DNA from 2 places in the Paenibacillus sp. ATY16 genome. Region 2 is predicted to be linked to the other one. Evidence: a T-box and tRNA genes for the amino acid it is inferred to sense, from the RefSeq annotation. Region 2 holds a T-box; the other holds one or more tRNA genes.

Region 1 (16,324 bases), on a different contig from region 2:
CATTCCGATCTTGCTTCCTGGTGAAGTTATCTCGCAGAAAAACATCGACTATATCGTGGATCATGTTGAGGTCGGACTGCCTGTCAAAGGGCCGGAGGATCGCAGCATTCAGTTCGTTAAAGTCATCGTGGAAGAAAACGCGATCTTCTAAACGAAAAGCCAACGGCAGAGCTCTTAGGCGAAGCTGTTGGCTTTTTGCATGATTCCACTTATTGTAAACCTTTAGAGCGCCATGCTATGATGAGGTGGGGGTGGGATGAATGAGTCAAAGCGCATTTATTAAGCTTGTTCAAGGATCTGCCGTTAGTGAGCTTCCGCTGGAAGAACTGAAGGAAAAGCTAATCCATTACCGGGAGCAGACCGCTTTAACCGGAACGCAGCTAGACTGGGATTACGCAAAAGCGGCTTTTCCGTATACGTTCGAATCGAAACAGGATGACCGATGGTTTTACTTGCAAGGCACCAATCCCGGATACAAATATATCGTGTTTGGCAATGGAGATGAGGGCCCTTCCACGATTCAAGTCGTCCTTCCCGACGGGTCCACCCATGGCGACAAAGCCAAAGCTAACGAGCTCTGCAAGTATTTAGCCAAACAGCTGCTTGCCGAGCTTACGATGTTTAACGGCCGAACGATTTATTATAATCCGCGTAAATGACATACAAAAAAACACCCGTCTATCCAAGGCTGAAGCAGCCGTTTGGAATAGACGGGTGTTTTAGGTCATTAACCTTCTTTGTTCTCGTTCTCGGTGCGCGCGATTTCTTCGTAGATCGCCGTTACGCGATCCCACTCCGCATCGTCTTCGATCCCAACGAGGAATGCTTCGTCATTCTCTTCTTCAATACGGAAGATAACGCCGTCAGCCTCCGGATCGTTGCGATCCAGCAATACCGCGTAAACGTTGTTCTCCGATTCAAATGTATAGACCATGACCATTTCACGCTCTTGGCCTTCGTCGTCTGTCACGATGAACACATGCTCATCATGTTCGTGATCATGTCCGCAGCCGCAGTCTTCGCCGTGCTGATGTTGATGCTCGCTCATGGAATTACCCCATTTCAGTTATTTATACATACTTACGTATCGTACCATGCGAAGAATCGCCGGTCAAACAAAAGACGCCCGGCCGTAGTCCGGAGCGTCCTTATTCAAAGCCTTAGTTTTACTGGGATGTGATGAGCTTCTCCGATACAACCGTCCAGTCATCCGATGGCGATGTCTTCAAATAGAACCGTACCGCGTATTTGCCGGCGTACTCGAAGTTGTATTTGATATCCTCCGTCCGGTACCAGAAATTATCCTTCGTGATGCTGACATTCTGGGATTGAATAACCTTCTCGGTGCCGTAAGGGTCCGTAATCGACACTTTTACAGCAGAGATGTCTGTCTTAAGATTGTCGATTTGGGAGAAGACATTAAACGTATATTTGTTGCCTTTGTCCACATTGCCAAAGATGACTTTATCCTGGAACAGAATCATATGGACATTAGGCTTGTTAATTGTCGCTTTCTTGCTCTGATTATCCCAGTCAACAAGCGCATTCAGGCTGTTTACCATCTGGCGAAGAGGCAAGTAGGTTTTGCCGTCCACAATAATGCCGCCGTCATCCAGCTCACTGCCGTTTACAATAACGCGTACTTTCTGGGATGCAGAATCGGCGAAAATGAGCGTACCTCCGAATACCGACAAAATAGCGAGCAGAATAGCTACTTTTTTGAATCCGACTTTCATTGCTGTTAACCCTCCCTCCATCCGGTTTGTCTGGATGTTTGGTTATACTCGGGTTTTGGCCCAAAGTTGCGCCCCGCAATAAAAGTTTTTAAGCCTGACCGTTCAAGGCTGAATCTGTCAAAAGCTGTTGAATCATGCGCTTGCCCAGGAAATACTTACGTATTGCCCGCGGTTAGCTGTAAGTGCGGGTCAAGATGCAAGGTACGCCCTTCCCCACCGCTCCGGGCTCCTGCATTCGCTTCCAATAGCGCATCCCACGCTCGCATGGCGTTTTGCATACCGCGCAAGTGTCGGACAACACAAGCTTGTAGTAATACTGCTTTCTTTCACTGGACGACTTTTTCTTCTTCACAACTTTGCCTTTGCCCTTTGCCGCTGCTGCACTCATTTTCATTCAATCCTCCCGCCGTTTTTGCTTCTGCATTATATGTAGGCGGAGGGCATTATGCATCTGTTGTTTGTCAACATCTTGCGTTATTTGGTAAAGTGAAGACAACTAGAAAGGGAGGCGATCTAAGCTTGCAAATCCAAATGCTTGGCACCGGCGGAGCTTTCGCGAAAAAGTATTCGAATAATAATGCTTTAATTGAAGTTGACGGTTTTAAGCTGCTCGTGGACTGCGGCATCACGCTGCCCCGGTCGCTTCACGATGCCGGTTACTCGTTTAACGATCTCGATGCCGTACTAATCAGCCATATGCATGCCGACCATGTCGGCGGGCTGGAGGAATACGCGTTCCAGATGATGTTCCGTTACGGCAAAAAGCCTGTCCTGTATATTGCCGATACGCTGGTTGAGCCATTATGGGAGCAGACGCTTCGCGGAGGCTTGACGCAGGAGCCGCTTAACGCGCTGTCCGATTTCTTTGATGTTCGTCCAATCAAGGAAGGCGAGTCGTACGAGATCCATCCCGAAATTCGCGTGAAGCTGATCCGGACGGATCATATCGCGGGCAAGCTCAGCTACTCCTTCCTCTTTAACGAGAACTTTTTCTATTCCGCGGATATGAAATTTGACGGCGGATTGCTGAAGGAATTGATCGAGGACGGCGTATCAACGATCTTCCATGACTGTCAGCTTGTCTCCCCGGGTGTTGTCCATGCGAGTCTGGAAGAGCTGCTCACGCTGCCCGAGGACATCCAGGAGAAAGTGTGGTTGATGCACTATAACGACAATATGGAAGAGTTCGTCGGTTATACGGGAAAAATGCGCTTCGTGGAGCAGTTTGCCGTTTACGAAATTAAAACCTAACAAGCAGATATCCACCGCGCTACTGGCGCTGCAGACATCCGCTCTAGGTATAGCTTATGCAGAGGGATGCATTCCGGTTAAAGGTTAAAATCAGCGTACATGCAGGTACGTGCATATATTGGGCCAAATCGATCCATACTATCATCGGGAGGATGATAATATGGATCACACACAAGAAGAAGTCATTGCCGTACGCAAGAACGGAGACGGCGATATTGTTGAACTGCAATTAACGTCTGGCCGGGTCGTCGATTACAAAACCGCGCAGTCGATGGTTAAAAATAATGAAATTGCCGGATTAAACGTTTTTAAAGGCCGTGACCACGAAGAGCATCTTCGTTCTAACGCGGACGGCCGCAAGGACAATAATCTCGACAATCTGCCAACCTTCTAAAACCGGAAAATCGGCTGCCGCGATCGCGGACAGCCGATTTTTTTTCTTCATCTCATAATCGATGGTCATTTTTTCTTTGTTTCGGGAGGCAGCTTTCTGCGCCATACATGCGTTTGATCATACGATAAAGAATCATTTACGACAAACCTTGCCACACATGCGATTACCGTACCCACGATGCCAAACAAGCCCAGAAGCCATACGGCCATATAGGCATACTCCTGTGCCAACGATACCGCCTCCTATTAGTCATGCAAATGCTTTCTATACAGGTATGTATGGCTAGAATAAAATATGCTAATTTTGTCACAAGTTCGCATCATAATTGCCGATCCGGATCATACTAATTGGCGGACAAACGTACTCACAATACCGAAGGGAGAGTAACTTCACGATGACTTTAGATTTGAACAGCAGCTATGATTGCGCAAATGCTTCTTCCGACTTGCCGAACCTTATCGCGCAGCTTGATTCGTTAAGAAACGGATCCGCCTCCACTGCCGAGCAGCAGGAGGAGATTAACCGGCTCGAGAATCAGATCCGGTTCATTCAGAACAAATGCGATATTCCGCATAGTAATCATTAATAACGAGACGCAAAAGGTCCATGCTTAAGCGCATGGGCCTTCCTCTTTTGCAACCCCGATAAAAAATTCAATTTCCTTCAAACCGCTTTCTCCTTTCCTTCGTTACCTCCTATAAGAGACCATTATTCTTTTAAGGAGGATTATTCATGACCACCAAAAAATTAACCATGTTTATGTTTGCCGCGGTACTCTTAACGAGTCTGCTGTCGTCAGTTATCGGAGCCTCGGCAGCGGAAACGCAGCCCCCTTCCGTGACAACCGACGCAGAATCGGCGGCGAAGCTGGGACTCCTGCTGGGCGACGGCAGCGGCGTTAACGAAACTTACCTAGCCAAGCAGACAACCCGCATGCAGGCGGCCATTATTTCTTTGCGCCTGAACGGCCATTTGAAGGAGGCCATGGCGGGCACGGGCTCTTCTTCCTTTAAAGACGCAGACAAAGCAGGCAAATCCAATGTTCCTATTCTCGCTTACTTGAAGCAGCATCCTGAACTGGGCTGGGCCGGCAACCCGGACGGTTCCTTCCATCCGAACGATCCCGTCAGCGCTCAACAGCTGTACAAAGTACTTCTCGAAAATATCGGCTTCCGTTCCGGTTCCGAGTTCGCCTATGCGGATACGTTGACCTTTGCCGCTTCCAAAGGGATGGCATCCATTGCGGCAGCCAGTCCGCTGACCAACGCTCATCTTGCGACAGCGCTTATCGAAGCCTTAACCGTGCAAACCCCGCAAGGGCAAACCTTTTTCGTTAACCTCCAGCAGAAAGGCGTACTCCCGCAATCCGCAGCCCTTCCTCAAGGGAAAAGAATTCAGCTGCGAAGCCATCAAAAGCTGGGTGCTTATCTGACCGACAGTAACGGCATGACCTTGTACTATTTCACCAAGGATGCCGAGAATATCAATGCTTGCGGTGGACAATGCCTCGTCAACTGGCCCGTGTTCACATCCGATGAGCTGCAAATTCCCGCTTTCCTGAACAAAGCCGATTTCTCGAGCATCACCCGTGCCGACGGCACGGAGCAATGGACTTACAAAGGCTACCCGCTCTACTACTTCATTAAGGATGCACAATCCGGGGATGTGCTTGGCCAGAACGTAAACCAGGTATGGTTTGTTATTAATCCGTCTACCTTTAAAGGCATGACACCGGAAGCCAAAACCTACCGGATAGATATTAAACAGTTCTCTTTCGGCACGGAACCTCTGACCGTTGAAGCCGGCTCCAAAATCACTTTCACTAACTTAGACGAGATGGAGCATAACGCGGTGGCCGTCGACGGCAGCTTTAAAGTTCCCGTGCTCAAAACTGGAGAGTCCTATACGATTACCTTGGATAAACCGGGTACCTACAATTACTATTGCGAGCTGCACAAATCGTTTATGACCGGTCAGATTATTGTGAAGTGAGGGATTTATCATGAAATTTATAACTAGCAAAAGCCTGCTGCTCCTGTTATCCGGACTACTGTTTGCGTTTCTTCTGGCGGCATGCGGCAGCTCATCCGATAAGGCGGCCTCCGCTCCCCCTCCATCGCAGGAGGCGGCGACCGTCACGCCAAGCCCTACTCCGGAAGCATCTATGTCTAGTGATGAGCACGAGAATATGCAGCATGAATCAGCCACGCCTTCGGAATCGCCGTCACCGTCTGCAGCTCCAGAAGCATCGGCAACAGCGAAACCCCAAGCTTCGGCGACGGCCAAACCGCAGGCTTCGGCAGCAGTCACGCCAAAACCTTCGCCAGCCCCCACCCATGATGATCATCATGGCGGGCGCACGAACGATGATGATGATGATGATGATTCGAAGACATCTCCTGCTGCCAGCGAGGATCATCCAAAAAGCTCGCCTGCCGCAACAGCGTCGAGTGCGGACGATGGCGGCAAGGAATATATCGTTGAAATTTCGAATTTCGCCTTCTCCCCTGCCAAGCTGGAAATAAAGCCGGGTGACCGCGTCAAATTTATTAATAAGGACGAAATCAAGCATAGCGCGACAGCCGATGACAATTCTTTTGATACCGGGCTGTTAGCCGAGAATGAAGCTAAGACCGTTACCTTTGATAAAGCAGGCGAGTTCGCTTATCACTGTATGCCGCATCCGGGCATGCAGGCCACGATTAGCGTCTCGGACAAATAGAAATAAGCTTAGGGATAACCAGACTTGGTTATCCCTGTTTTCCTTACGTATTGCAAGGCTGTAAACAGTTGATAGAATAGATTTATATTATCCTCTTGGAGGTACCATCGTATGCGGGAGCTTACGGATCATCAATTGATGCTGCTCATTCAGAGCAAGCAGAGCGAAGCGCTTTCTGTTCTATACGACCGTTACTCGTCTCTCGTTTATTCCTTCGCCTGGAAAACGTTAAAAGACGAGAATGTCGCGAAAGAAATCGTCCAGGCCGTATTTATGCGATTATGGACAACCAAATCCGTCTATGATCCCGAGCAAGGCAGGTTCTCCAGCTGGCTGCTGACCATTACCCGCAATATTACGACCGACTGGCTGCGAAAAAGACGGAGAGACACGGCCCCCCTTGTTCAAGTCGAACCGGAGCAGCTGGCCAAAATTCCCGACGAAGGTTCCGCGACGCCGGAAACGGCTGCCGTTAACAGCGAGATGAAGGACCAGATCCGCAGCGCTTACCGCGATTTGTCCGCCCAGCAGATCCATTTGCTTGAGCATTTCTATTGGCAGGGCTATAGCATCAGCGAGCTTGCGACCATATATAACCAGCCGATAGGAACGGTAAAGAACCGTCTGCATCAGACTTTAAAAATATTACGCAGGCATCTCGTGGCCGAAGGAGAGCAATCATGAAGCAGCAAAATGTGACGGTTTGCCATAATGCCCTTGACTATATTTCGGGTGCTTGTTCCGATAAAGAAAAGAAAGCTTTCGAACGGCATCTTCCAGGCTGCCCGGCCTGCCAGACCGAGCTCGAAGAGCTAAGGCTCGTATGGGACTCCCTCCCTTCCGATATGGAGCTGATCGAACCGCCGGCCGAGTTGAAGCAGCAGGTCATGGACGCCGTGCTGGCCTCCGTGCTACCGCGCCCTGCAAAACGTTCCTTCCGCAAGCTGACCTGGGCTGCTGCCGCCGCAGCGGTACTCGCCGTATTGGTTGCGGGCACGGCTTGGAATGTGGAGCTGTATCGCAGCCGAAGCGGCCCATCCGTTATCCCTATCGAACAGGCGTTGTCCGTATCCGCTTCCCAGATCAATCAGCTGATATCCTTAAAGCCGGTATCGGATGACGTCGCTTCGTCCTATGCCGTCGCCTGTATTGTGGATAACGGAAGCAATAAGCAATTTGTCGTTTACGTATTTGGCGCACCCGCTTCCAAGGACAGCACTGTCTACCAGGTATGGCTCAACCATGCCGGGCAAAAGGATAGCGCCGGTACTTTCAGGGTTGATGACAAAGGTATCGGGGTACTCGCGATGCCCATATCCGGCGATACGCTTGCCTTTGACTCTATTGGCATAACGCTTGAGCCTGACGAACACGGCACGCAGCCAAGGGGAACAAGATTATACAGCTCGATCTCCTGATGCATAAAAACCGCCATCCGTACGATCTTACGATCAGGTACGAATGGCGGTTTATTTACTGATTAGGAAGGATATCTGTCTCCCCTGGTTGTAGGCTCCGATATGACAAGAAACTGAATGTCGCGATCCGATTGGTTAAACATCTGGTGCGGAGTATGCGGGGCTACGTGAATCCCTTCATGCGCTTCCAGCTCAAAAGTCTCGCCGGCAATCTCAATAGTCGCCGTCCCCTCAAGAACAAAGAAGAACTGTTGGGACTTCTCGTGGTAATGGCGCGTTTCAGCCGTATGCGGCGGCATTTTCTCATGGATGATGCTCAAATCCTGCCGCTTCAGCAGATGCCAGCCGTCACATTGGTCCCCCCATATGTAGTGTTCCGCGTTTTGTCTGCTTGTCTTCATTTCGGTCTCTCCTTGTTGTCAGCTTGACCTTTAATGTGATAAATATCGTAGCAGTTTTTCGGGTTTGAGAAAAGGTAATAATTGTGTTGACATTCATTTTGGATGCTGATATATTAATATTCATCACTTACACGATCTGTTAGCTCAGCTGGGAGAGCACTATCTTGACAGGGTAGGGGTCAGTGGTTCGAGCCCACTACAGATCATACGAACAGAAACCCGCAAAGCCTTAGGCTCTGCGGGTTTTCTTATTGGTACAGGTATTTCATATGAAGTGATACCGGAGTGCAGGAAACCCGTGCCTTATACATAACCTACTGATCTTCTATTGTTAAGGGTATTGTATATGCCTTCTCTAGCACGCACGCCTCCACACAAATAAAACAGCCCAATTCACACGATATTCGCGTTTTTGCTCTATTTTTTCGAACGTTTCTTGGAAGATGCTTTAACTTGTTTCCCGCGTTTCGCGCTCGATACCATAACGTTTTTCTCAGTATGCGTGTAAAGATGCTGATAGACGGGACAACAATGATGTTGCTTCACCGTTTCAATATTTTGGACGACATTTACAAGCTGTGGATGGTAGTAGTTCTCATATAGAGTAATCGGAGGATCATAAATCGTCTGCGTTGGACAATCGGGACAAAAGTTAGCTTCATTCATACTACCTACATTGCCCATGCCCATGTAATAGTTGCGATTCACTGTAATTATCCCCTTCCAGTTTTGGATTACAGCTTATTGTATTCACTTAGGGGAAATACGACCTGTACACTTGACCCTGAAGGCGATAGCCTCCGATATTCATGAGAGTTGAAAGACGAGAGAATTGCCGTGTATTGGTTATTGCCTGTTCAAGCGGCTATTACGATAATTGTTACATTCTTTGATATTCTTATAGCTAAAAAAAAAACGGTGCATGGACTATCCATGCACCGTTTTTTTAAAACTCTGAGATCACACACTGCTCCTTATACTCGCTTGGGCTAATTCCCGTATGATCCTTGAACACGCGGGAGAAATAATGCTGGTCGCTAAACGAAAGAGCATCCGCGAGCTCCTTGATTTTCAGATCCGGCTTCGCCCGCAGCTGCTTGCAGGCTTCCCCGATCTTCATCTCCATATAATATTGGACGAACGTTGTGTTCGTATATCGCTTAATAATCCGGCTCACATAGGACGCGCTGACATGGAATTTGGCTGCCAGATCATTGATGGAAAGCTGCGAAAATTTATGGAGCTTAACGTAAGCATCCATTTGCTCGAACAGCTCTTCTCCGCTTTTCCGGTTGCGCTGCTGCAGCTTCTCAAAGCTGTGGGCACACCAGTTCAAGCATTGCTCGCAGAATCTCTGGTAGCTGCCTTGCTCCAGCATTTCTTTGACAGCCGCTGCCGCTGCCAGCCTTTCCTCAGGTCCGCTGCTCGGCAGAGCATGGACGAAAGCATCCCCAATCGCCGATACAAGTCTCTCCAGATCGACATATCGGGCATGCTCGCTATAGGAGATTTGCAAATACTCTCGTAGTTTAATCAGGAATGGCTGCGATTGGCGCTGCTCGATCATATCGGTAAAGCTTCTGATCATGGCTTCCTTCACCGCTTGTTCGGGAATGCGGTAATCCGTATCGAGCAGCACTCTTTTATCCAGCAGCGTTTCTTCTTCAAGCAGACCTTTCAGCCTATCGTATTGAAGCTGCAGCTGTTTGAAATCTACCGGCTGGAAACAGCCCGCCATAGCGATTTCAATATCAACGCTAAGCAGCAGACGTTCAATGGATTCCATCCAAGCAAGAGTTGTGGCGAACCGCTCCTTCATAGCCGGCTGAACAAAAACAAGATAACGGTCCGAATCCTTGGCCGGAAGCACCCAGCAGCTTTGCGGCTGGCAGATGGCTTCAAGCATCGTTTGCAGCGTTTCGACCTTCCAATTGCCCGAATCCGGAGTAAAAGGCTGCTTGCCAATCAGGAACAGCGAGACCGGCTGCTCATGAAATTGCGGTCCAAGACGCAAGCCGGATAGAAAGGCAGGTGGCACAATCGACTTTAGAGGCTCCAGGCTGTACTCCAGCTTTTCCGCGAGCGAATCTACGATACGCTGCATAACCTCGATCAGTTGGTTACGCTCGACGGGCTTCAGCAAATAATCGAACACCTGCAAATTAATCGCTTTCCGCGTATATTCGAAATCGCTGTAGCTGCTAATGAGCACAACTTTCAGAGACGAATGCAGCCTCATAGCCTGCTCGATAAGTTCAAGCCCGCCCAGCTTGGGCATTCGGATATCGGTAATCAGGATGTCGACGGGCTGCTTCTTCAAATAATCCAGTGCCTCTTCCCCATTATAGGCCGTAGCGGCGATCCGGATCGGCAGTTCGGATGATTCGAGAAGCGCCTTGATATTGCGCAGTATCGGCTTGCTGTCTTCGGCTATCAAGGCGGTAAACATAGGCTTTCTACTCCTTCTAGTAAAAGTCTTTCGTGAGAGAGGCGATAATTTGCACGGTTGAACCTTTTTCCTCCCCCGCGTTATTGTACAGATTGAAAAATAACCTGTTCTTATACATGAGCTTGAGCCGGTTCACGGTATTAACAATCCCCATATTCCCAAAGCTTGAAGGCATATGGAGCTCATGCTCCCTTGCTTCGGAATTCGAGATATTATTCATGATTTCATTAATCTTGCCGGCTTCGATACCTTCGCCATTATCGCTGATTTCAATGGCCCATATGCCGTTATACAGCTTGACCAGAATTTTGATGCGCCAAGGCGGATCGGTATTCGTAAACGCATGCTCGATACAGTTCTCGACGAACGGCTGGATGACCAGCCTTGGAAGCTGTATGAGATTGGCGGCAGCATCTTCGGCGATAATTTCCCATTCAAGATCGGTTTCGTAGTTTTGCTCGACAAGCGACAAATAGTTTCGGGTATGCTCCAATTCTTCCGCCAAGGAAACATGCTGGTAAGGAGACGTCACGATATACCGCAAGGAATCGGACAGATGCTTGCACATATCGGATACCGCTTTGTTTTTACCCTCTTGAGCGGCAATGCTAATCAAATATAACACATTGTGAATAAAATGCGGCGAGATTTGCGCTTGAAGAGCCGAGTTCCTCGCCTTCACTTCTTCATGCAGCGCCAGCTTTTCGTTTTCGATCGATTGATGGAGACGGCCTAACAGCTCCTGAAAGGATTCGCTTAAAGCCATCAGCTCGTTGTTATGGGAACGGTTGTCCACTCTGACATCCAGGTTGCTATAGTTGATGCGCGACATCTGGCCTCGCAGCTTCCGAATCGGCAGCAGCAGATTCCGGGTACTGAAATAAATATACACGAATGAAAACAGCATCAGAATGGAAATAAGCGTAATCGATAAATATTGGACGGAATTGACCGGTCCAAGTACGGCCTGCTTCGGTGTAACCACATAAGTTGTCCAGTCGGTGCTGGCCGAATGGTTATAGGCGATGTAATTGGAATCGCCGTCCACGTACATCCCGCTGCTCTCGGGGTCAGCCTTCATAAGCTCCAGATGATCCGGCTCCTTGGCATTCTTCGAGCGGGCAATCAGCTGATTCTTCTGATCCATGATATAGACTTCGCCAACCGCAACGTCTTCCGTTGGCAGCTGCAGCTCGGATTGGTCCAGCTGAATGGATAGATAGCCGTAAATCTGGCCATTCTGATTGATAATCGCTCTATCAAACGCCGTTATGCCGTTCTTCTGCTGGTATAAAATATAGTCGTTGTTATCCATTGCAGTCCGCAGCCCGGCCTCGAGCAGCAGCGGGTTTGACGGATAACCGATGTAAGAAGAAACCGCCCTTCCTTCAAGATCATAGATGATCATATCCCGAATATCCACGCTGGGACCGATTGCCTCGAACATCATCTGTTTCAATATGCGGCTCTGCGTCAGACCTTCAGCGGAATCCGCCGAATGATACCCTCCGGATAATGCCGCCGCGACTTGCTGGTTAGACAAAACGCGCTGGGACAGCTGATTCTGGTTTTTAATATATTGGTCCAGCTGCCCGCTGATTTTGGCTGCCGTCAGCTGCTTATCGTTTTCATTGTTTTCCTTCAATGGCCGGATGACCTGCCAATTCACATAGGCCAAAAAGCAGCACAGCACAACTAACAGCAAGACTAAAAACATAAGAACTACCTTCGTTTGAAGGCTGGTGTGTCGTGGAGTAAATTTGATTTTTTGACTGAAGCCTTTCAAGAATGATAGCCTCCGATTCGAAATGAGTTCAGAATTTTACACAGAAAAGGTAAAGGTCAAACATGTACCTCCTTTTGAAAAAAACCTACAATTGGATTGTAAACGGATTCAGTAGAAGATACAACAAAGGGTAACATGAGGGGAGAAAAACATGAAGCAAACAGCACGTAAGCTATCATTGGGCGCAGTAAGCGCAGTACTAGCCGTATCGCTGGCAGCATGCGGTAGCAACAGCTCAAATTCCGAAAGCGGAAGCACCGGAGGCGGCAAAAAAGTAACGATTGAGCTTGCTCTATCCAAAAGCTCTCAGGACTCCGCATTCGTACAGCAAGACCTGCTCGACGAATTCGAAAAAGAAACGAATATCAAAGTTAATTTACAGCTGCTTCCCGCAGAGCAAACGTCGACCGTTCTCCAGACCAAGCTGGCCGTTAACGAAACGCCGGACATTCTGCAATACAACCTGGCTAGCGCGACGACCGACCTTAATCTTGAGCGCAACTTTGAAATCTTGGATGACCAGCCTTGGGTCAGCCGTCTTCTGAACAAAGACGTCCTGTCCGCATACGGCCATGTTTACAGCTTCCACGTAAGCCAAGATACGGGCATGCAAGGGGTGGTATACAACAAAGATATTTTCAAAGAGCTTGGACTTGAAGTTCCGAAGACGTATGACGAATTCCTTGCGGCTTGCGAAAAAATTAAAGCAGCCGGCTACACGCCAATCTTTATGCCATTCAAAGACAACTGGGCGGCTAACGTCATGCCGGGCGCATCGTTTGGCGAATACGCGGCCAAAAAAGAACCTACCCTCTTCGATGATCTGAACGCAAACAAGAAAAAATGGACGGACATTCAAGCGTTCCAGACAATCCTTGACCAGCAATACGATCTGTATAAAAAAGGCTACACCAATACCGACGTCTTGAGCGACAGCTATGACATGGCTGCGGGTAAATTCCTGAACAAGGAAGTAGCGATGATGTTCATGGGCGACTGGCTGATCGAGTCGGTACAGCAGCAGGATGCTAACATGAACCTTGGCCTTTTCGCTTACCCTACCGACAACAGCGGCGACGCGTACCTTGGCGCAAGCCCGCTTGGCGGCCAGCTGTTTATCCCGAAAAAAGCGAAGCATATCGAAGAAGCCAAAAAATTCCTCGACTTCATTGCAACAAAAGAAGTGGCGCAAAAAATCGTGAACAACCAAAGCTACGTATCCAATTTCAGCGACGTAACAACGCCTGAGCTTCCGGCATACAAGCAAGAAATTTTGGACAACTACATCACGCCTAAGAAGGTTGCCATGACGATGGACGCATACATGCTCGTTGACCGCAGCGAACTGTATAGAAGCCTGCAAGACGAGTTCACGGGCAGCAAAACGTCCCAGCAAGTGCTTCAAACCTGGAATGACAAGTTTGCCGAGCTGATGAAGGACAAAGGCGAAGCAGGCTTCTAAGCTACAACAATAAACCAATGCACGTTTCTGCGGCTGCTGTTCCATACGGCGGCCGCTCCTTCTAAAGAAAGCCACAGCAAAAACTAGAATATAAAATCAACAATTTTGGTGGGATGAGAAAATGATGACACGCTCAAAAAGTATGTACGGCTATTATCTCGTATGGCCTGCGCTGCTGATCTATACGGTCTTCTTCGTAATGCCGGCCATTATCGGCCTGTATTACTCCTTTACCGACTGGCGTCTGGATCGTATCGGCATCAAATTTATCGGCTTCGATAACTTCAACAAGATCTTTACGGACGATACCTTGCTTCTTGCCATGAAAAACACGTTTATTTTTGCGCTAGCAACTGTTGTCGGAAAAAATGTGATTGGCCTTGTACTGGCCATCGCTTTAAATATGCGGCTTAAATCCCGCAATTTCCTTCGCGCCATATTTTACTCTCCATCTATTCTAAGCGTACTCGTAATCTCTATCGTCTTCACCCCCATCCTTCGCACGGAAGGCATGGTGAACAAGTTTTTTGACGCCATCGGCCTTCACTTCCTGAGCCAGGCATGGCTGACCGATCCTCATCTCGTTATTTGGACAGTTGCTCTCGTTGCCATCTGGCAGCAAGCCGGCTTCCAAATGGCTATATATTTGGCTGGCCTGCAATCCATCTCGAAGGAATACTACGAAGCTGCAACGATTGACGGTGCGGGTGCGTGGAGAAGCTTTACGAACATTACCGTTCCGCTTCTGCTGCCGGCCATCAATATCAACTTGATGCTTACGCTGATTGGCGGATTGAAGGTCTTCTCCGAAGTATTCGTATTGACGAGCGGCGGTCCGGGCAATTCCTCGCAGGTTGTGGGTACGATTATTCTCCGGGCGTTTGGCGAAGGCAACTGGGGCCTGGGCACGGCGATCAATACGCTTCTGTTCCTCATCGTCAGCCTGATTGCCATTCCGCTGCTCGTATTCATGCGCCGTAAGGAGGTTACCGAATAATGAATTTCGCTCGAAAAATATCGCTGCGCAACTACCTGGTAGAAATCTTGCTGTTAATCGCTTGCCTAGGCATCATTATTCCGCTGTTGCTTATGATTTTCGGTTCGTTTATGACGAGCGCGGAAGTATCCAAATTTCAAATCCGGTTTCCGGACAAATGGATGTTCTCCAACTATGTGACCGTATTTAAGGAAGGCGGTCTCGCTCGGGCGTTTTTGAACGGAATCGTCATTACCGGTGTATCCGCCATTTTGAATATTATTACGTCTTCCGCAGCCGCCTTTATACTAGCGCGCCGCGACAGCAAGGTTGCAAGCTACCTGTATCTGTTTTTCTTTATGGGGCTGATCGCTCCGATGTCCACGATCACAACGATCCGCGTTGTGCAGTGGCTGGGCTTCTACGGCAGCATCACGAGCGTCATTCTGATCTACGCAGCTTTAAATACGGCATTCAGCATCTTTTTATACAGCGGTTTTATCAAATCGGTGCCAAAGGTCCTCGATGAGGTTGCCTTTCTGGAAGGCGCGAGCCTGATGGGCGTGTTCTTCCGAATCATTACGCCGCTTATCGTACCGGTTAACGCGACGGTTGCAATCATGGTATTTATGTCGGTATGGAACGACATCACGATTCCTCTGTATTTCCTTACGGACAGCTCGACATGGACGATGCCCCTTTCCATCTACAACTTCTACGGCAAATACAGCCGTGACTGGAATCTCATTTTTGCCGATCTCGTAATGACGTCGATTCCTGTCCTCATTCTTTATTTAGCGGGACAAAAATATATCGTCAGCGGTCTTACGGCAGGCGCGGTAAAAGGTTAAAAATTGTCCTTCATTAGAAAGCCTTGAGCAATCAAGGCTTTTTTGTTTCTATCAGACGGTCCGCGCCATGAATGTTGATAGCCGTGCCTATCCGCAGCATCAGCGGCATGCATTTTCTTCCTTAAATCGCGCAAACTAAGCCGTCTTGCAAAACAATCGAAGGAGTGGATAACATGCGTGAAGGTTTGATTCCTGCCGTTCTCGGAACCGTTGTGTCGGCCTCTGGTGCATCCCTACTAAGAAAAAGCAAGTATAAGCTTGTGGGTACCGATGTTCTCGGATTTGGCTTGGCCCATATGGTGCTTGGCGCCATTGACCTGATTGAGCACCGTTAGTTTTGCAGGACAAGCTGGGAGGGAGCCCTTGGCTCCCTCCCTTTCGCTGACTTTTAACTGCACCTAAAAATCTTGACCCGTTGCAACACTGTTTCTCTAGACCCACACGACCTTCATCATATATGATAAGGGTCGTTGTTTTTTTCGCGTGGTTAGGAAATTATTGGAGGTTGTAATAGAGTGAGCGATTCAAACGTATCAAGTACAAAAGTTTCATCGAATGTTTTCGCCATCTGGATCAGCTTATTCAGCAATCTGATTCTGACGGGCATTAAATTAATCGTAGGCCTTATGTTCAAAAGCCAGGTATTAATCGCTGACGGCGTACATAACGCCGGTGACGTCATAGCGTCGATGGCCGCCTTGGGCGCCGCAAAGGTAGCGCAAAAACCCGCGGATGAGGACCATCCGTACGGTCATGGGAAAAGCGAGCTGATCGGCTCTGCGCTGGTCGCCATTATTATGGTGATCGCCGCTTTATTTATCGCTTACCATTCCTTTGAGTCCTTCTTCCACCCTGCCGCCGCGGCAAGCATGGTCGCC
Region 2 (16,324 bases):
GGCAGGAGGAGTCATTTGCCGAACAAGCGGATGAGCCTAACGAGGAGGCATTTGCTTCTTTCGGCGGAGACTCGGCAGGCGAAGCGGAATGGCAGGCGCAGCCGGAGGCTCCCCGCGTGCCGGACAACGAGAAGCAGGAGATCCGGATAGGCGTCGGCAGCAAGCAGCCGGAAAACAATCCGGAGCAAGCGCCCAATGTTGGTCTAATGACGCTGCTTCAAACGAGCAAGCGCGAGCAGGCTGCGCGACAGGCGGCGGAAGAGGTTGCAGCCAAGCAAGCCGAGCAGGCTAAAACCCGCTCATCCGGCGACGATATCGAGTGGAAGACCTTATTCCTCGGCAAACAGTCGGAGGAGAACGAATTCCGCAAAATCCGTGTCTGCATCGTCCAAAGAGATGAGACGCTGGAGTCGATTGCGGTCAGATACAGCCTCAATCCTCGCGAAATTTTGCTGTATAACGGCTTGAACGAATCTTCCGTCGCGGAGGGTCAGCTGCTTTATATCCCATAATTAAAAAAAGCTCCTCCGTTAGCCCTCCCGAGGCTGACGGTGGAGCTTTTTAATTAGATTTAAACAGCGGATCAAGCATGGTGATGCAGAAGTTGTCCGCAATCTGTTCGATCGAATAGCCCAGCACTTTCGAATAATAGATAAGAGATTCGGGAGCCATGGCACTAATCATCATATGGGCCGTAAACTCGGGGACGAGTGCAATAATCTCGTCCTTGCTCTGTGCCTCCCGGAGGAGAGACAAAAACAAATGGTTTAATTTCCTGTAGCTCGGACTTTCAAAGAAATCCATCTCATCCGGCTTGCAAGGTCTGCTGACCTTAATCACATTCAGCCATTCCAGCTGATCATTAGAAAAGTAGAGCAGACGACGGAAAACAGCCGTCAGTCTGTCATGAACAGGCTTATCGGCGAGCGGCTCGAGCAGCAGGCGGATTTCCTCCATCAGACTCTCGAAGGTATCATTCATTAAGTCCATACATAAGTCGGATTTATTCGCATAACGCCTGTACAACGTGCCTTGTCCAATCTGAATTGATTTAGCAATCTGGTGCATGCTGACGGCTTCAACACCGTGTTCGGCGAAAAGGGACCTGGCGGCTTGCAGGATCATCTTGCTTACCTCTTGCGAGTCCTTCTTTTTATCGTTCATGCGAGCACCCTCCAATTTAACAAAAAATAAATAAAGCTAGGCTGTATTGACAACCGGACAATTGTCCGGTATCATACGTTAGCGGACAATTGTCCGCAGTCGTCTTACGCCTTACCCATTTTACTGCTGGATCATGAAGAGGTCAAGGCGTCAGCAGTTTTACAAGAAAGATAAATAGAGAAAGATATTTAGGAGGAGAGAAATATAATGACTGAAGCAAATGCAACAAACAGCTCCATGTCTATTAAATCCATTATGGTGCCGCTTCTGGCTATCATTGTGGGGATGTTCATGGTAATTCTTGACGGTACAGCCATGAACGTGGCAATTCCGAAATTGCGTGAGGACTTTGGCGGGGCATCGCTGTCACTTGTACAATGGACCGTTACCGGTTATGCATTGGCGCAAGCTGCTGTTATTCCGCTGGCTGGATGGTTGTCTGACCGTTTCGGAGCAAAGCAGATTTACCTTACTTCGATCGTATTGTTCACAATCGGCTCTGCTTTGTGCGCTTTTGCGACAACTGCCGAGCAATTGATTATTTATCGTATTATTCAAGGACTGGGCGGCGGTATGGTTGCCCCGATTGCAATGGCGTTTACTTATCGCTTAAGCCCTCCGGGCAAACAAGGCGCAGTAATGGGAATGATCGGTATTCCGATGCTGCTCGCACCTGCTCTTGGTCCGGTACTTGCCGGCTGGCTCGTTGATTATGTAACTTGGCATTGGATTTTTATTATCAATATCCCTGTTGGGGCGGTAGCCGTACTCCTTGGTCTTCGTACACTGCCGGCATTGGCACGCCAATCCGTTCCGCAGCTTGATCTACTTGGTATGATCTTTGCGCCGCTTGCCTTTGCAGGCCTAGCGTACGGCGTCAGCGAAGGCGGTACGGACTGGGGCTCTACCAAAACTTTGACCGGTCTAATTGTTGGCGGCATTTCGCTCATTATCTTTATTATTGTTGAATTGAACCGTAAGCAGCCTTTGTTGGAACTTCGTGTATTCAAGTCTGCGGATTTCTCCAAAGGTATCGTTGTTCAGTGGGTATCTCAAATTGCACTCTTTGGCACCTTGTTCTTGTTCCCGTTGTTCCTGCAAACAGCTAAAGGCTACTCCGCTCTTGATACTGGTTTGATCCTGCTGCCGCAAGCGCTAGCTGCTGCGATCTTTATGCCGATCGGCGGGAAGCTTTTTGATAAGATTGGAGCCCGTCCGCTTGTTATGAGCGGACTTGGGATTGTTACGATTGGCGCATTCTTGCTCTCTAACATTTCAGCCGATGCAACGGTAGGCACTTATATTCTTCCGCTCATTTTACTCGGAGCGGGTATGGGCCTCTCGATGATGCCGCTTAATACGCATATTATTCAAGCAGCACCTCCTGAACTGGTTGGCCGCGTAACTTCGCTTACAAGTGCAGCCCAGCAGGTAATGACGTCCTTTGCAGTAGCGGGTCTTGCGACGATTCTCGCTAGACGCACCGAGCATTATATGGCTGCGGAAGGCATTAAGAATCCTGCTGATATTACACCGGCTATTGCATCCCATGTTGCTTCTGCTTCTTATGGAGACACATTCCTAATCCTAACGATTGTTGGTGTTGTAGGTACATTAGTAGGTTTCCTGCTCTCGAAGCCAAAGCGCGCGGAAGGCGCAAGCACGGAAAAAGCCGACATGCCAATGATGATGGGCCACTAATTAGGCGTAGACGCAAGTTGACTTTCGGGGGCATCTTGGATAAAATATGCTATATCTGATTTTTTTCAACATATATTGACGTTGAAGGGGAAGAGTAAGCAGCCAAGCCTTCAGAGAGCGGGACTGTAACGCTGAAAGGTACCGCAGGAATTTACTGCTTCGCTTGTCGCCCCGGAGTTGCTTGAATGAAGCGGGTTCATCCGTTATTTCAAGCCGGCCGCAGCCGTTATCTGTTTGAGTGCCGCGCTTGCTTTGTCTGAGGTGCGGAACAAAGGTGGTACCACGGAAGATAACCTTTCGTCCTTTGCTATAAGGGCGGAAGGTTTTTTTGTATTTCTATCCATGCAATGACAGGAATGGCAATGCTTGCGAAGTAAAATTCTGGTTTATGCTTGCGAAGCATGAATCACCACAAACGGTTGATAAACAACCTAGATTGGCAATTCATTTTAGGAGGATGTAAAGATGTCAGACAAGACAACAATGCCGACGACTTACGATCCGAAGGCAGCCGAGCAGAAGTGGTACGACTTCTGGCAGCAGGGTCAATTTTTCAAGGCGGGCCAGCGCCCGGAAGCAAAGCCTTTTACGATCGTAATCCCGCCGCCAAACGTTACGGGGATGCTTCATATCGGGCATGCGCTCGATTTCACCCTTCAAGATATCATTATCCGCACCAAACGGATGCAGGGCTTTGACACGCTGTGGCTGCCTGGCACCGACCATGCGGGCATTGCTACCCAAACCAAGGTAGAACAGAAGCTGCGCGAACAGGGGCTGAGCCGTTACGACCTTGGCCGCGAGAAGTTCCTGGAGCAGGTGTGGGACTGGAAAGAGCTATACGCGAACACCATTCGCGAGCAATGGGGCAAAATGGGACTGTCTCTGGACTATTCCCGCGAACGTTTTACATTGGACGAGGGTTTGTCCAAAGCGGTACGCGAAGTATTCGTCCGTTTGCATGAGAAGGGCCTTATTTACCGCGGCAAAAAGATTATTAACTGGGACCCGGCGGCCCGCACGGCTTTGTCCGATATCGAAGTAGAGTACAAAGAGCTGAACGGCCATCTGTACCATCTCCAATATCCGCTCAAGAACGGCAGCGGTTATGTTACCGTTGCAACAACGCGTCCGGAGACGATGCTTGGCGATACGGCCGTAGCGGTCCATCCGGAAGACGAGCGTTACAAGCATCTGATTGGCCAGATGCTCGTACTGCCGGTAGTTGGCCGCGAGATTCCGATTATTGCCGATGATTACGTGGAGAAGGATTTTGGATCCGGCGCGGTAAAAATTACGCCTGCGCATGACCCGAATGACTTCGAGGTTGGCCTGCGCCATGACCTGCCGCAAATCATCGTCATGGATGAGACAGGCACGATGAACGAGCATGCGGGTCCTTATCAAGGTCTCGACCGTGCGGAATGCCGCAAGAAGCTGGTGAAGGATCTGCAGGAGCAAGGCGTTTGCATCCGCATCGAGGACCACGTGCATCAGGTGGGCCACAGCGAGCGCAGCGGCGCGGTTGTTGAGCCGTATTTGTCGACGCAATGGTTCGTTGCGATGAAGCCGCTGGCTGAACGCGCGATCGAAGCGCAAAAATCCGGCAATGGCGTTAACTTTGTACCGGACCGCTTCGAGAAAATTTATTTGAACTGGATTGAAAATGTCCGCGACTGGTGTATTTCCCGCCAACTGTGGTGGGGCCACCGTATTCCGGCATGGTACTGCGAATCTTGCGGCGAGATGCATGTTGCCCGCGAGGACGTAACGGCCTGCGCGGCTTGCGGCAGCACATCGCTTCGTCAGGACGAAGACGTTCTGGATACCTGGTTCAGCTCCGGGCTCTGGCCGTTCTCCACGCTCGGCTGGCCGGAAGAAACGGAAGACTTCAAACGTTACTACCCGACGGATGTTCTTGTAACGGGCTACGACATCGTATATTTCTGGGTTGCGCGCATGATCTTTACGGCGCTTGAGTTCACGGATCAAATCCCGTTTAAGGACGTACTGATGCATGGTCTCGTTCGCGACGCGGAAGGACGCAAAATGTCCAAATCGCTTGGCAACGGCGTTGACCCGCTTGACGTCATCGAGAACTACGGTGCCGATGCGATGCGTTACATGATCTCGACGGGCAGCACGCCGGGTCAGGATCTGCGCTTCCGGATCGAGAAGGTCGAGCAGGCCCGCAACTTTGCGAACAAGATTTGGAACGCCTCCCGTTTCGCTCTGATGAACCTTGAAGGCTTTGCGGCATCCGACATCGATATCAAGAGCAATCTCGGTACGGCTGAGCGCTGGATTCTGCATCGCCTGAACGAAACGGTGCGCGAAGCGACCCGTTTGATCGACAGCTACGAGTTCGGCGAAACCGGACGTATTTTGTACAACTTCATTTGGGATGATCTGTGCGACTGGTACATCGAATTTGCGAAGCTGAATCTGTACGGCACTGACGAGCAGGCAAAGCGTGCAACGCAGTCGGTTCTGGCTTATGTGCTTGACCGTACGCAGCGTCTGATTCATCCGTTTATGCCTTATATCAGCGAAGAAATCTGGCAGCATCTGCCGCATGAAGGCGAATCGATTACCGTAGCCGCTTGGCCGGTATACGACGAGGCTCTTGAAGCGCCGGAAGCGGTAAAAGAGATGGAGCTTCTCATGGACATTATCCGTGCGGTGCGCAACGTTCGCGCGGAAGTGAATGTACCGATGAGCAAGAAGGTTGAGCTAATGATCAAGCCTTCCGGCGAAGCCGAGGCGGCGATTGTCAGCCGCAACGAGGAATTTATCAGACGTTTCTGCGGCACTTCGTCGTTTGAGACCGGTCTTGGTCTGGCCGCTCCGGATAAAGCAATGACGGCAATCGTAACCGGTGCGGAGCTTTACTTGCCTCTTGCGGGACTGATCGATATCTCGCAGGAGATCGCCCGTCTCGAGAAAGAGCTGGCAACGCTGAGCTCCGAAGTAGAGCGCGTGGAGAAAAAGCTTGGTAACGAAGGTTTCGTTGCGAAGGCACCGGCTAAAGTCATTGAAGAAGAACGCGCCAAAATGGCAGACTACGCAAGCAAACGCGATAAGGTTCTTGCGCGCATCGAAGAGCTGCGCAGCTAATGATCTGATGGAAGAAGGACGTTTACGATGATCGAAAACGGAACAGAAACGGAACGAAGCGGCATGCTTCGTTCCTATAAGGAAGCGGTCGATTGGATCAACGGGCTTATTCCGTTCGGAATCCGCCCGGGTCTTGACCGTATCGAGGAGCTGCTGGAGAGACTGAATAACCCTCACCGCAGGCTCAAATTCATTCATATTGCCGGTACGAACGGCAAAGGTTCAACCTGCGCGTACCTAACAAGCGTATTGATGAAATGCGGATATGACGTAGGGACGTTTACTTCGCCTTACATTACGAAATTCACAAACCGATTCCAATATAACGGCCAGGATATCGAAGAAGAAACTCTCCTTCGTCTAGCCAATGTGCTTAAGCCGCATGTAGAGGAATTAACGGAGACGGAGTTCGGCTCGCCTACGATGTTCGAAGTATCTACGGCTCTTGCCATTCTGTTCTATGCGACCGTTACTTATCCGGATTACGTCGTTTGGGAAACAGGGCTCGGCGGAAGAATGGACGTGACGAATATCGTTACGCCTATCATCTCCGTCATTACGAATGTCGGCCATGACCATATGGACCGGCTTGGCAACACGCTCGAGGCTGTAGCCTCCGAGAAGGCCGGCATTATTAAAGCCGGCGTTCCGGTAGTTAGCGCAGTGGATCAGCCTGAAGTCGTTGAGGTTGTGAAGAGGTCGGCAGCGGAGAAGAAGAGTACGCTGTATCTGTTAGGCGAGCAGTTCAACATCAAGGAGCTGTCCAGCGAAGAGGATGAGCAAACCTTCCGTTTCGAAGGCATGTTCCGTTCGATTGAACCGCTCACGATTACGCTTAATGGCGCGCACCAGCGGACGAATGCCGCCGTTGCGGTCATGACGCTTGAAGTGCTTCGTCAATATTACGCATTGATCGTAGAAGACGACGCTCTCGCAGAAGGGCTGCGCGAGGCGAAATGGCCGGGACGTCTCGAGATGGTATCCCGTTCGCCCCGCATTCTGATTGACGGAGCGCATAATCCGGAAGGCGCTGAATCGCTTGTTCAGGCGCTTCGCTCGACTTACCGGTATGACCGTCTTCACGTCATGATGGCGATGGTAGAGAATAAGAATCATCGGGATGTTCTAAAGCATATACTACCAATAGTGGATACGCTTATCGTGACCGAGCCTGATTTCCGCAGCAAGTTTGATGCGGAGCTTCTCGCCGATCTTGTCCGCGAAGTGAAGCCCGCGGAGTCTTCCTTTGAGCTTATCGTGGAGAAGGATTGGCGCGAAGGCCTCCGCAAATTGCAACAATTGACCGGGGAAACAGACCTTGGGGTTGTGACTGGTACGCTTTATTTGATAGGTGACGTTCGCTCCCGCATATTGTACAACTCGGATTCTGAAAAAGGTTGGTGAACCGTCTTTGAATACGGCAGAACATGTTCATTTCATCGGAATCGGCGGTTACGGCATGAGCGCAATCGCCCGCGTTATGCTAGAAATGGGATATAAAATTACCGGTTCCGATGTAGCCCGTCAGGAATTGACGGAGAAGCTTGCGGCGAAAGGCGCGCAAATCTATATCGGCCATGAGGCGGAGCATGTCAAAGGCGCCGATCTTGTCGTTTATTCGACGGCGCTCTCGAAAGACAATGTGGAGCGGGTGGCAGCGGAAGAGCTGAATATTCCGGTGCTGCACCGTGCGCAAATGCTTGCGCGGCTCATGAATGCCGGCAAAGGCGTAGCCGTAGCCGGAGCGCATGGGAAGACGACTACTTCCTCCATGATTGCGCTTGTTATGGAAAAATGCGATGCGGATCCAACTTATATTATCGGCGGCGAGATCGTCAATGTGGGAACGAACGCAAAAGCCGGCAAAGGCGAATACGTCGTTGCGGAAGCGGATGAAAGCGACGGTTCATTCTTGCAGTATCACCCAAGCATTGCTATTGTAACGAATATTGAGCCTGACCATCTGGAGAACTACGACGGTGATTTCGGCAAGCTGAAAGCAGCGTACGTCAAATTCCTGTCCCAGGTGAAGTTTGGCGGCAAGGCGATTGTATGCGCGGACGACGAGACGATCACCGAGCTGCTTCCGAAGCTTGATGCGGACACAGCCTCTAAGCTGATTACTTACGGTATCGACGGCGATGCCGAGTATAAAGCGGAAAATATCAGCCTTGGCGACCGCAAGGTATCGTTTGAAATGACGCATCGCGGTTCGACGCTTGGCACCATCGAATTGTCCGTTCCGGGCCGCCACAATGTGTACAACGCGATGGCAACGGTCATTACCTGCCTGGAAGCAGGACTGTCATTTGATAAGGTTGCGGAAGCCATTCACGAATTTATCGGAGCGAAACGCAGGTTCCAGGTGCTTGGCGAAGTGAATGACATTCTGGTCATTGACGATTACGCGCATCATCCGACGGAGATTCAGGCAACGATAAGCGCAGCAAAAGCAACGGGTAAGCGTATTATTGCGGTATTCCAGCCTCAGCGCTACACGCGCACCTTCTTCCTGCTGGAGCAGTTCAGCCGGGCATTCCCGGAGGCGGATGAGGTAATCATTACGGATATCTATTCGCCGGCTGGCGAGCAGCAGATTGAAGGGGTTCATTCCCGGAAGCTGGTTGAGATGATCAAGACAAACAGCAATGCGAACACGTCTTATATCCCGACGAAAGAAGAGGTGCTGGAGCATTTGACCGCCAAGGTTGCTCCAGGCGATCTTGTTATTACGATGGGTGCAGGCGACATTTGGAAAACGGCGGATGCGCTTGCGAAGACGCTGAAAGCAAAAGCATAAACCATAAATCAAGCATGGCGAAGAACGCCCTGAAAGCCTCGAACGAGGTTTTTCGGGGCGTTTTTTTAGTGAGCGAGTCAGGCAAATCTATCATAATTCTCTATCGAATCTCATAGAGTAGCAGTAGAAGAACGGGACAAGGAGAGAATGACATGAACAAGAATAACCGGATCACTTACCGATTTGACCGCACTGGCCAGAGTGTTGAAGACAAAGGCCGCAAGGAAATCAGCGCTAAGCCTCAGCAAGCCCCGGAACGGGAGCAGGGCAAGCCTTCGAATATTGTGCCTCTCTATGCCAAAACCGAATATGAGACTGCGGAAAGCCCGTTTAGTCCCTGGATGAGTCCGTTTCAAGAGGATGTCAGCGCGCTTGAGGATCTGATTCGCGAGACGGATCCAAAACCGGCTCCAGCAGCGGAGAAGATGCAGGCAGCTCCCGCCGCTTCACTGGTATCAATGCCAAAACTTGTTCAAGACTCGGCCGTTCTTGACTCTCAGCCGGAGCCTGGACAGACAGCCAAGCAGCCGCATCGCCCAGCGCAGTGGCATCCCCGTCAAAAGGCGCAACCCGCGGCAGAGTCGATCCCGCTGTCCGAACCAAAGTCCGCTTCAAAGTCCGCACCACCAAAGCCCGCACAGCCAAAGTCCGCACAGCCCGAGATGCATGCCGTGCCTATGCAACAGGAATCCGATCCTTGGGGCGAGCTTCAGCACTATCCGGAGCTGGACGTGGACCTGAACATGAATAACAATGGACAGAAGGCAAATCGCTGGTCCGGTCCCGTTCATAATTATTCCGCGCCTCCATCCTGGATCAAAGTGTTTCTATCGGTAGCCGGAGCGCTGGCAACGGGTGCGTTGTTCGGCTACTTGCTGCTCTCCCTGTTTACGAATACGCCGGATCAATCCGATTCCAATAATAAGCTGGCCAATCCCGTTAACGGATCCGTAACGAATCCTAGCGCGTCGCCGAACGGGGATAAAACGAATGCGAATGGAGGCACGTCGAGTCCTTCGACTGGTCAGGCGGCAGGCCGGGTGAAGCTGGACATACCGCTTCAGTCGTATCAGCTGCTTCAATACGGGGTATTCAGCAACACGGAAGGCAGAGACGCTGCCATTAAGGAACTTTCGGATAAAGGGCTGGCTGCTGCCGGTCTGCAAACGGCTAACGACTACCGGGTATATGCCGGAATGGCGATAGACCGTGATCGGGCACTTGCCCTCAGCAATGATCTTGGCGAAGATGTTCCCGTCTATATCAAGCAGATCGACATTCAAGTGCCCGAGCAGTTCCCGTTTGCGGGAGACGCCAAAGCGGCAGCGGCATTTATGAACAACACAATCGGTCTGATCGGCATGCTAGATGAATTGGCCTTAACGCAGCTGGAGCAGCCAAGCTTGTCGCCGCTTAGCTCCGCCGCTGCCGAATCCTGGAAAACCGAGTATCAGAAGTGGACGGGAAGCGTAAAAGCGATGCAGGCCGGCGTAACGGATGAGTCCGGAAAAGCATTTCTCATAAAATTAATTCAATCTATGAATACGGCGGCCAAATCGCTAGAGGAATACGATAAAAAGCCGTCGCAATCGCATTTGTGGGCTGTCCAGGACGCGCTGATGGACGCGGTCGCAACGCAAAAACAATGGTATGAATCGATCAACGCATTGTAAACGAAATCGAACCTAAGTATAATAGGGAACAGGTGTCAATAAATGGCGAGAGGCGTTGAATAATGAAGAAAAACGGCTGGATTTTATTGCTTTTCCTCGTGCTGGGCTTAGTGGCCGGCGCACTCGTTGCGCGATGGCTTGAGCCGGTATCCGGAATCTCTTTTTTGACCAAAACAATCGATACAACCTGGTCTCCTGCCGTTGATCTGTATGTGCTCAGCCTGGATCTGAATGTACATGTTCAAATTAGTTTGTTCAGTATTATTGGCGCTCTAGCCGCTATTTGGTTATATCGTAAAATGTAAACCGGCCAAACGGCCGGAAATGAAGGAGCAAGTGGGACTTTTGAGCAAGTATGAATCGACTAAACCGATCAGCCAGCTTGTGCTGGCATCGTCGTCACCGCGCCGGAAGGAACTGGTCGCATCCCTGGGCCTTTCCTTGCCGGTTTATATTTTGTCCTCTGATGCCGACGAGTCGGTACCTTCCGATTGGGCGCCTGCGCATATTGTCGAGCAGCTGGCTCTCCGCAAGGCGCACGCGACCGCAGCGATTCTGAAGGAACGCCGGGAAGAGAATTGTTCTCTCGTGGTTGGAGCAGACACGATTGTTGTTGTAGACGGCCGGGTGCTTGGCAAGCCGAAGGACCATGAAGATGCATTGTCCATGCTGCAGAGTCTTCAAGGACGAGAGCATGAAGTTTATACGGGAGTGGCTTGCGTGGTTGCGGAGACCGGTGCCGAGACTTCCGCGCATCGGATGACGAAGGTTTATATGAAGCCGATGCGAGACGAAGTACTGAAGCGGTATATCGCAACGGGCGAACCCGATGATAAAGCAGGTGCATACGGGATTCAGGGACTTGGCGCAACGCTGGTCGAGAAGATTGACGGCTGTTATTTTAATGTCGTTGGCCTGCCGGTGTCTCTGTTGTCGGACATGCTTGCTCAATACGAAATTCAGGTTTTCTAGATTAACTTTTCATGAAGTGACCTTGATTTGGACATAACACCAAGTAATGCCATATCATTTTAGCTGGAAGAGGCAGGGACGGACATGGAGCAAGGCAATCTGTTACGAAATGTCCCCCATGAAGAGCGACCAAGAGAACGCATGATGCAATATGGGGCCGAAGCGCTTAGCCATACCGAATTGCTTGCGATTCTGCTGCGTACGGGTACAAAGCAAGAATCGGCTGTGCATTTGGCTGGTAAGATATTGAAAGAATGCGGAAGCTTGCGCAATTTGCTCGATATGAGCATGAGCGAGCTGACGGCTATAAAAGGGATCGGACCGGCAAAAGCGGTCCAACTGCGGGCTGGAATCGAGCTTGGACGCCGTATTGTACGGAGCGGACAAGGCGAGATTGTGACGGTACGTAAACCGCAGGATGCTGCGAACTATGTGATGGAAGAGATGCGCTACCTGAAAAAGGAGCACTTCGTCTGCCTGTTTCTGAATACGAAGAACCATATTATTGCCCGGGAAACGCTATCGGTTGGTACGCTTAACGCGTCTCTTGTTCATCCAAGAGAGGTTTTTCGAGCGGCCGTGAAAGCCGGCAGTGCTTCAATTATTTGCGTTCATAATCATCCGAGCGGAGACCCTATGCCAAGCCCGGAGGACGTCACATTAACGAAGCGCCTTGTGGAGGCTGGTGAACTGATGGGAATTGAAGTGCTGGACCATTTGGTCATCGGGGATGGAAGGTTTATCAGTTTGAAGGAACATGGTTACATGTAATATAATAAGTAGGATTGTCGCAATTAGAAGGGAGCATTAACATGTTTGGTGGTTTTTCGAAAGATTTGGGAATTGATTTGGGTACTGCAAACACGCTCGTATTTGTAAAAGGAAAAGGTATTGTTGTAAGAGAGCCGTCTGTTGTAGCTCTGCGTACTGACACAAAAACGATTGAAGCGGTTGGCGAACAAGCGAAAAAAATGATCGGCAGAACACCGGGCAACATTCGTGCCGTTCGTCCGATGAAAGACGGCGTTATCGCCGATTTCGAAACAACCGCAACAATGATCAAATATTTTATTCGTTCCGCGCAAAAGCAAAAATCGCTGTTTCCTAAGCATCCTAATGTTATGGTTTGCGTACCGTCCGGCATTACCGCGGTAGAGAAACGCGCTGTCGAAGATGCGGCCAAGCAAGCGGGCGCTCGCGAAGCGTATACGATCGAAGAGCCGTTTGCAGCCGCAATCGGCGCTGATCTTCCTGTTTGGGAGCCAACAGGCAGCATGGTTGTCGATATCGGCGGCGGTACAACGGAAGTTGCCGTTATTTCGCTGGGCGGTATCGTTACAAGCCGTTCGATCCGCGTAGCAGGGGACGAAATGGATGAAGCGATTATTCAATATATCAAACGTTTCTATAATCTTATGATTGGCGAAAGAACAGCCGAGCAGCTGAAGATGGAGATTGGTACGGCGCTTCCGTTCGATGTTTCCGAATCGATCGAAATCCGCGGCCGCGACCTCGTAACGGGCCTGCCTAAGACGCTGCCTATTACATCGGAAGAAGTTACGGAAGCGCTGATGGACACGGTGAACTCGATTGTAGACGCGGTGAAAATCACGCTGGAAAAATGCCCGCCTGAATTGTCTGCCGACATTATGGACCGCGGTATTGTGCTTACTGGCGGCGGAGCATTGCTTCGCAACCTGGACAAGCTGCTGGCACGCGAGACAGGAATGCCTGTCATTGTAGCGGATAATCCGCTTGATTGCGTAGCTATTGGTACAGGCCGTTCGCTTGACCACATTCACTTGTTCAAAAAAGGCGGATCTTCCCGCTCGAAACGATAAGAGAACCAGAGCGGTTAGGATATGGAACGGGCAGGTGATTAAAACTGTTTAAGCTGCTAAGAAATAAGCGGTTGTTTATGCTTATGATCGGATTAATCCTGTTCATTGCGGTTATCGGTTTCTCGCTAAGCGACCGCAAGGAGCTGACTTGGCCCGAGAAATTTCTCGGCGATTCTGTTGGATTCGCGCAGCAATGGTTCTACAAGCCCGCTGGATTAGTAGCGGGCTTCTTTGAGGACATTCGCGAGCTCAAGACGCTGCATGAGGAGAATGAACAGCTGAAGCTGACGGCTGCTGCTTACGCGCGGGACAAAATTAATTACAATTTTGTCCAGAAGGAGAACGAGCGGCTGCAGAAAGAGCTGCATTTTACGGAACGACAGAAGAACATGTACAAATACAATTATTTGATTGCCCAAGTTATTGCAATTGATAACGATCCATACAATCATACGATGGTTATAAACCTTGGTTCAAAGAACGGAATCAAGCCCAATATGGCCGTAACGACAATTGACGGGCTTGTTGGACTTGTCAGCAATGTCCGCCCGTACACGGCAACGGTAACTCCGCTTACGGAACTGGATGACACCTCTCCAACGTCAAACGCCATTGCGGCAACGGTTCTCGGCAGAGAGAACGAGTCGTTTGGCATTGTCGGCAGCTATGATAAGGAAACAGATCGCCTCATTATGACCAAAATTGCCGAAAACGATAAAATGATTGTTGACGATACGGTTATTACATCCGGACTCGGCAATGTTTACCCTCGCGGTCTCGTGATCGGTACGGTAGAAACAAGGCAGGTCGGCGATTTTGGCCTTACCCATACCGCTACGATTAAAATGGCAGCCAAGTTCGATCATCTGACCGAAGTGTTCGTCGTTCAGCCGACGGAATCGGGAGATGAATAAGATGGGCGACAAAGGCATCAACCGGCTTATTCTTGTCATGCTGCTCCTATTTATCATAGAGGGCGCTATCATGCCTTGGCTTATTCCGATTGAGCTGACGGGAAGAATCGTTCCTCATTTTATGTTCGTTTTTGTTGTTTTCGCAGCCTTGTACAGTGGTCGGCACCGGGCTTTATTTTTCGGAATAAGCTTTGGCTTTCTGCAGGATGTCGTCTACTTCGGACATTTAATGGGTGTTAACGCCTTTTCCATGGGACTTATCGGATACTATACCGGCGTACTGCTGGAGCGCCGGCGCAGCACGCTGCTCACGGCGTTGTCCGTGGTTGGCCTCGGCTCTATTTTGTACGACACGATCGTGTACTTCGTAAATATGGTTTTCCGGATTACGAAAGAAACGTATGCCTGGGCGCTGATGGATCATATTTTGCCAAGCCTGTTCCTTCAGCTTGTCTTTGCGCTGGCGGTCTACGTACCGGCAAGGCGTCTTTTCGAGAGCCATTTGAAGCTGAATCCGGATTCGGATGAAGAATAATTTATAGGCAGGAAGCAGGAATTTGCACTCCGCGAAAAGAATGGATTACGTTGGGGAGGGACAGACGTGACCGAGAAGCAGCATATTATGATAAAAGGTGTCAAGGAAGGTCTCGTGTTCCTTCTCGACGATAAGTGCGAATTTGCGGTTTTGCTTGACGAGCTGCAGTATAAGCTTGAGAAAACGCATCAGCAGCTGCTGACCGGCCCGCTCGTGCACGTGCATGTGAAACTTGGGACAAGGCTAATTGGCGAGGATGAGAAGGAACGGATCAAGTCGGTCATTCGCTCGCAGGGCAATTTAATGGTTCAGTCGATTGAATCGTCCTCTGCGATGCAGGATGGAGCTAATACGGCTCCCGCCGGCCCTCATGTTATAACGGGAATTATCCGTTCCGGCCAAACGATAGAGCATGACGGTGACCTGCTGCTAGCTGGGGATGTCAATCCGGGCGGTACAATCTTGTGCAGCGGAGATATATACGTAATGGGCGCACTGAGAGGTGTCGCCCATGCAGGCGTAAACGGCCGAACGGATGTCATTATCGCCGCTTCGCTTATGCGTCCAACCCAGCTTCGAATTGCCGATGTCATCAGCCGTCCTCCGGAGGAATGGATGTCCGGGGATGCAGCCATGGAATTCGCTTATTTGCATGAGGGAAACATGCAGATTGACAAAATGACGCAATTATTCCGTTTACGCAATAATCCGATTAAGGTATAAGGGGTGTTCATGCATGGGAGAGGCGATTGTTGTAACATCAGGCAAAGGTGGAGTCGGTAAAACGACGACCTCGGCTAATTTAGGTACGGCACTTGCTTTGCTTGGCAAAAAGGTTTGTATGGTCGATACCGACATCGGATTGCGTAATTTGGATGTTGTAATGGGACTTGAGAATCGAATTATTTATGACCTGATTGATGTAGCCGAAGGACGCTGCCGGCTTAATCAGGCTTTGATTAAAGACAAGCGCTTTGAAGAGCTGTACATGCTGCCTGCTGCCCAAACCAAGGATAAGCAGGACGTATCGCCGGATCAAGTCCGGGATATGGTACTCGAGCTCAAGAAGGATTTCGATTACGTGATCATTGATTGTCCGGCAGGCATTGAGCATGGCTTCCGCAATGCGATTGCAGGAGCGGATCGCGCGATTGTTGTAACAACGCCCGAGAATGCCGCGGTACGGGATGCTGACCGTGTTATCGGACTGCTCGAGAAAGAGCAGATTCCATCCAAAATAATTATTAACCGGATTCGCCAGAACATGGTGAAGAACGGCGAAATGCTTGATATTGATGAAATTTGCCAAGTGCTCGCCGTTGATCTGCTTGGGATTGTCCCTGATGACGAGAAGGTTATCAAGGCTGCCAATTCCGGAGAACCAACGGTAATGGATCCCTCTTCGCGTGCCGCTATCGCTTACCGCAATATCGCTCGCCGGATACTGGGGGATATGGTTCCGCTTATGCTGCTCGATGAGAAGGCCGGTGCCTTCAAACGCTTCCGCAAGTTTCTTGGAATAGGATGATTGCCTTGTGCTAAACAAGCTGAAAAAGATAGACTGGGGCATCGTAGCCATTTTGGTCTGCCTGATGGGCATTAGTACC

Evidence for each region. A T-box is a leader RNA that pairs with one kind of tRNA and senses whether it is charged. The one in region 2 lies ahead of CFI03_RS23530 (valine--tRNA ligase), so its partner is inferred to be a tRNA-Val.
Region 1: it has a tRNA-Val gene. The T-box ahead of CFI03_RS23530 (valine--tRNA ligase) is inferred to sense a tRNA for this amino acid. The anticodon was not compared.

Annotation. Positions count from the first base shown of each region.
Region 1 is NZ_NMOK02000023.1:303,201-319,524, forward strand. It holds gene CFI03_RS14235 (aminotransferase class I/II-fold pyridoxal phosphate-dependent enzyme) at 1-151, shown strand, start outside; gene CFI03_RS14240 (DUF1885 family protein) at 261-659, shown strand; gene CFI03_RS14245 (DUF1292 domain-containing protein) at 728-1,048, opposite strand; gene CFI03_RS14250 (stalk domain-containing protein) at 1,167-1,736, opposite strand; gene CFI03_RS14255 (hypothetical protein) at 1,909-2,124, opposite strand; gene CFI03_RS14260 (MBL fold metallo-hydrolase) at 2,256-2,987, shown strand; gene CFI03_RS14265 (DUF3892 domain-containing protein) at 3,148-3,381, shown strand; gene CFI03_RS14270 (hypothetical protein) at 3,447-3,611, opposite strand; gene CFI03_RS14275 (DUF2524 domain-containing protein) at 3,776-3,967, shown strand; gene CFI03_RS14280 (plastocyanin/azurin family copper-binding protein) at 4,114-5,373, shown strand; gene CFI03_RS14285 (cupredoxin domain-containing protein) at 5,384-6,103, shown strand; gene CFI03_RS14290 (RNA polymerase sigma factor) at 6,215-6,787, shown strand; gene CFI03_RS14295 (anti-sigma factor) at 6,784-7,521, shown strand; gene CFI03_RS14300 (cupin domain-containing protein) at 7,584-7,922, opposite strand; tRNA gene CFI03_RS14305 (tRNA-Val) at 8,056-8,128, shown strand; gene CFI03_RS14310 (hypothetical protein) at 8,340-8,630, opposite strand; gene CFI03_RS14315 (response regulator transcription factor) at 8,869-10,371, opposite strand; gene CFI03_RS14320 (sensor histidine kinase) at 10,388-12,088, opposite strand; gene CFI03_RS14325 (ABC transporter substrate-binding protein) at 12,309-13,619, shown strand; gene CFI03_RS14330 (carbohydrate ABC transporter permease) at 13,741-14,616, shown strand; gene CFI03_RS14335 (carbohydrate ABC transporter permease) at 14,616-15,446, shown strand; gene CFI03_RS14340 (asparagine synthase) at 15,620-15,781, shown strand; gene CFI03_RS14345 (cation diffusion facilitator family transporter) at 15,962-16,324, shown strand, end outside.
Region 2 is NZ_NMOK02000040.1:61,031-77,354, forward strand. It holds gene CFI03_RS31370 (LysM peptidoglycan-binding domain-containing protein) at 1-512, shown strand, start outside; gene CFI03_RS23520 (TetR/AcrR family transcriptional regulator) at 562-1,164, opposite strand; gene CFI03_RS23525 (MDR family MFS transporter) at 1,372-2,865, shown strand; T-box leader at 2,938-3,173, shown strand; gene CFI03_RS23530 (valine--tRNA ligase) at 3,331-5,982, shown strand; gene CFI03_RS23535 (bifunctional folylpolyglutamate synthase/dihydrofolate synthase) at 6,010-7,386, shown strand; gene murC (UDP-N-acetylmuramate--L-alanine ligase) at 7,394-8,782, shown strand; gene CFI03_RS23545 (SPOR domain-containing protein) at 8,935-10,455, shown strand; gene CFI03_RS23550 (DUF4321 domain-containing protein) at 10,518-10,760, shown strand; gene CFI03_RS23555 (Maf family protein) at 10,780-11,427, shown strand; gene radC (RadC family protein) at 11,512-12,198, shown strand; gene CFI03_RS23565 (rod shape-determining protein) at 12,240-13,268, shown strand; gene mreC (rod shape-determining protein MreC) at 13,346-14,182, shown strand; gene mreD (rod shape-determining protein MreD) at 14,184-14,717, shown strand; gene minC (septum site-determining protein MinC) at 14,784-15,440, shown strand; gene minD (septum site-determining protein MinD) at 15,454-16,245, shown strand; gene CFI03_RS23590 (FtsW/RodA/SpoVE family cell cycle protein) at 16,253-16,324, shown strand, end outside.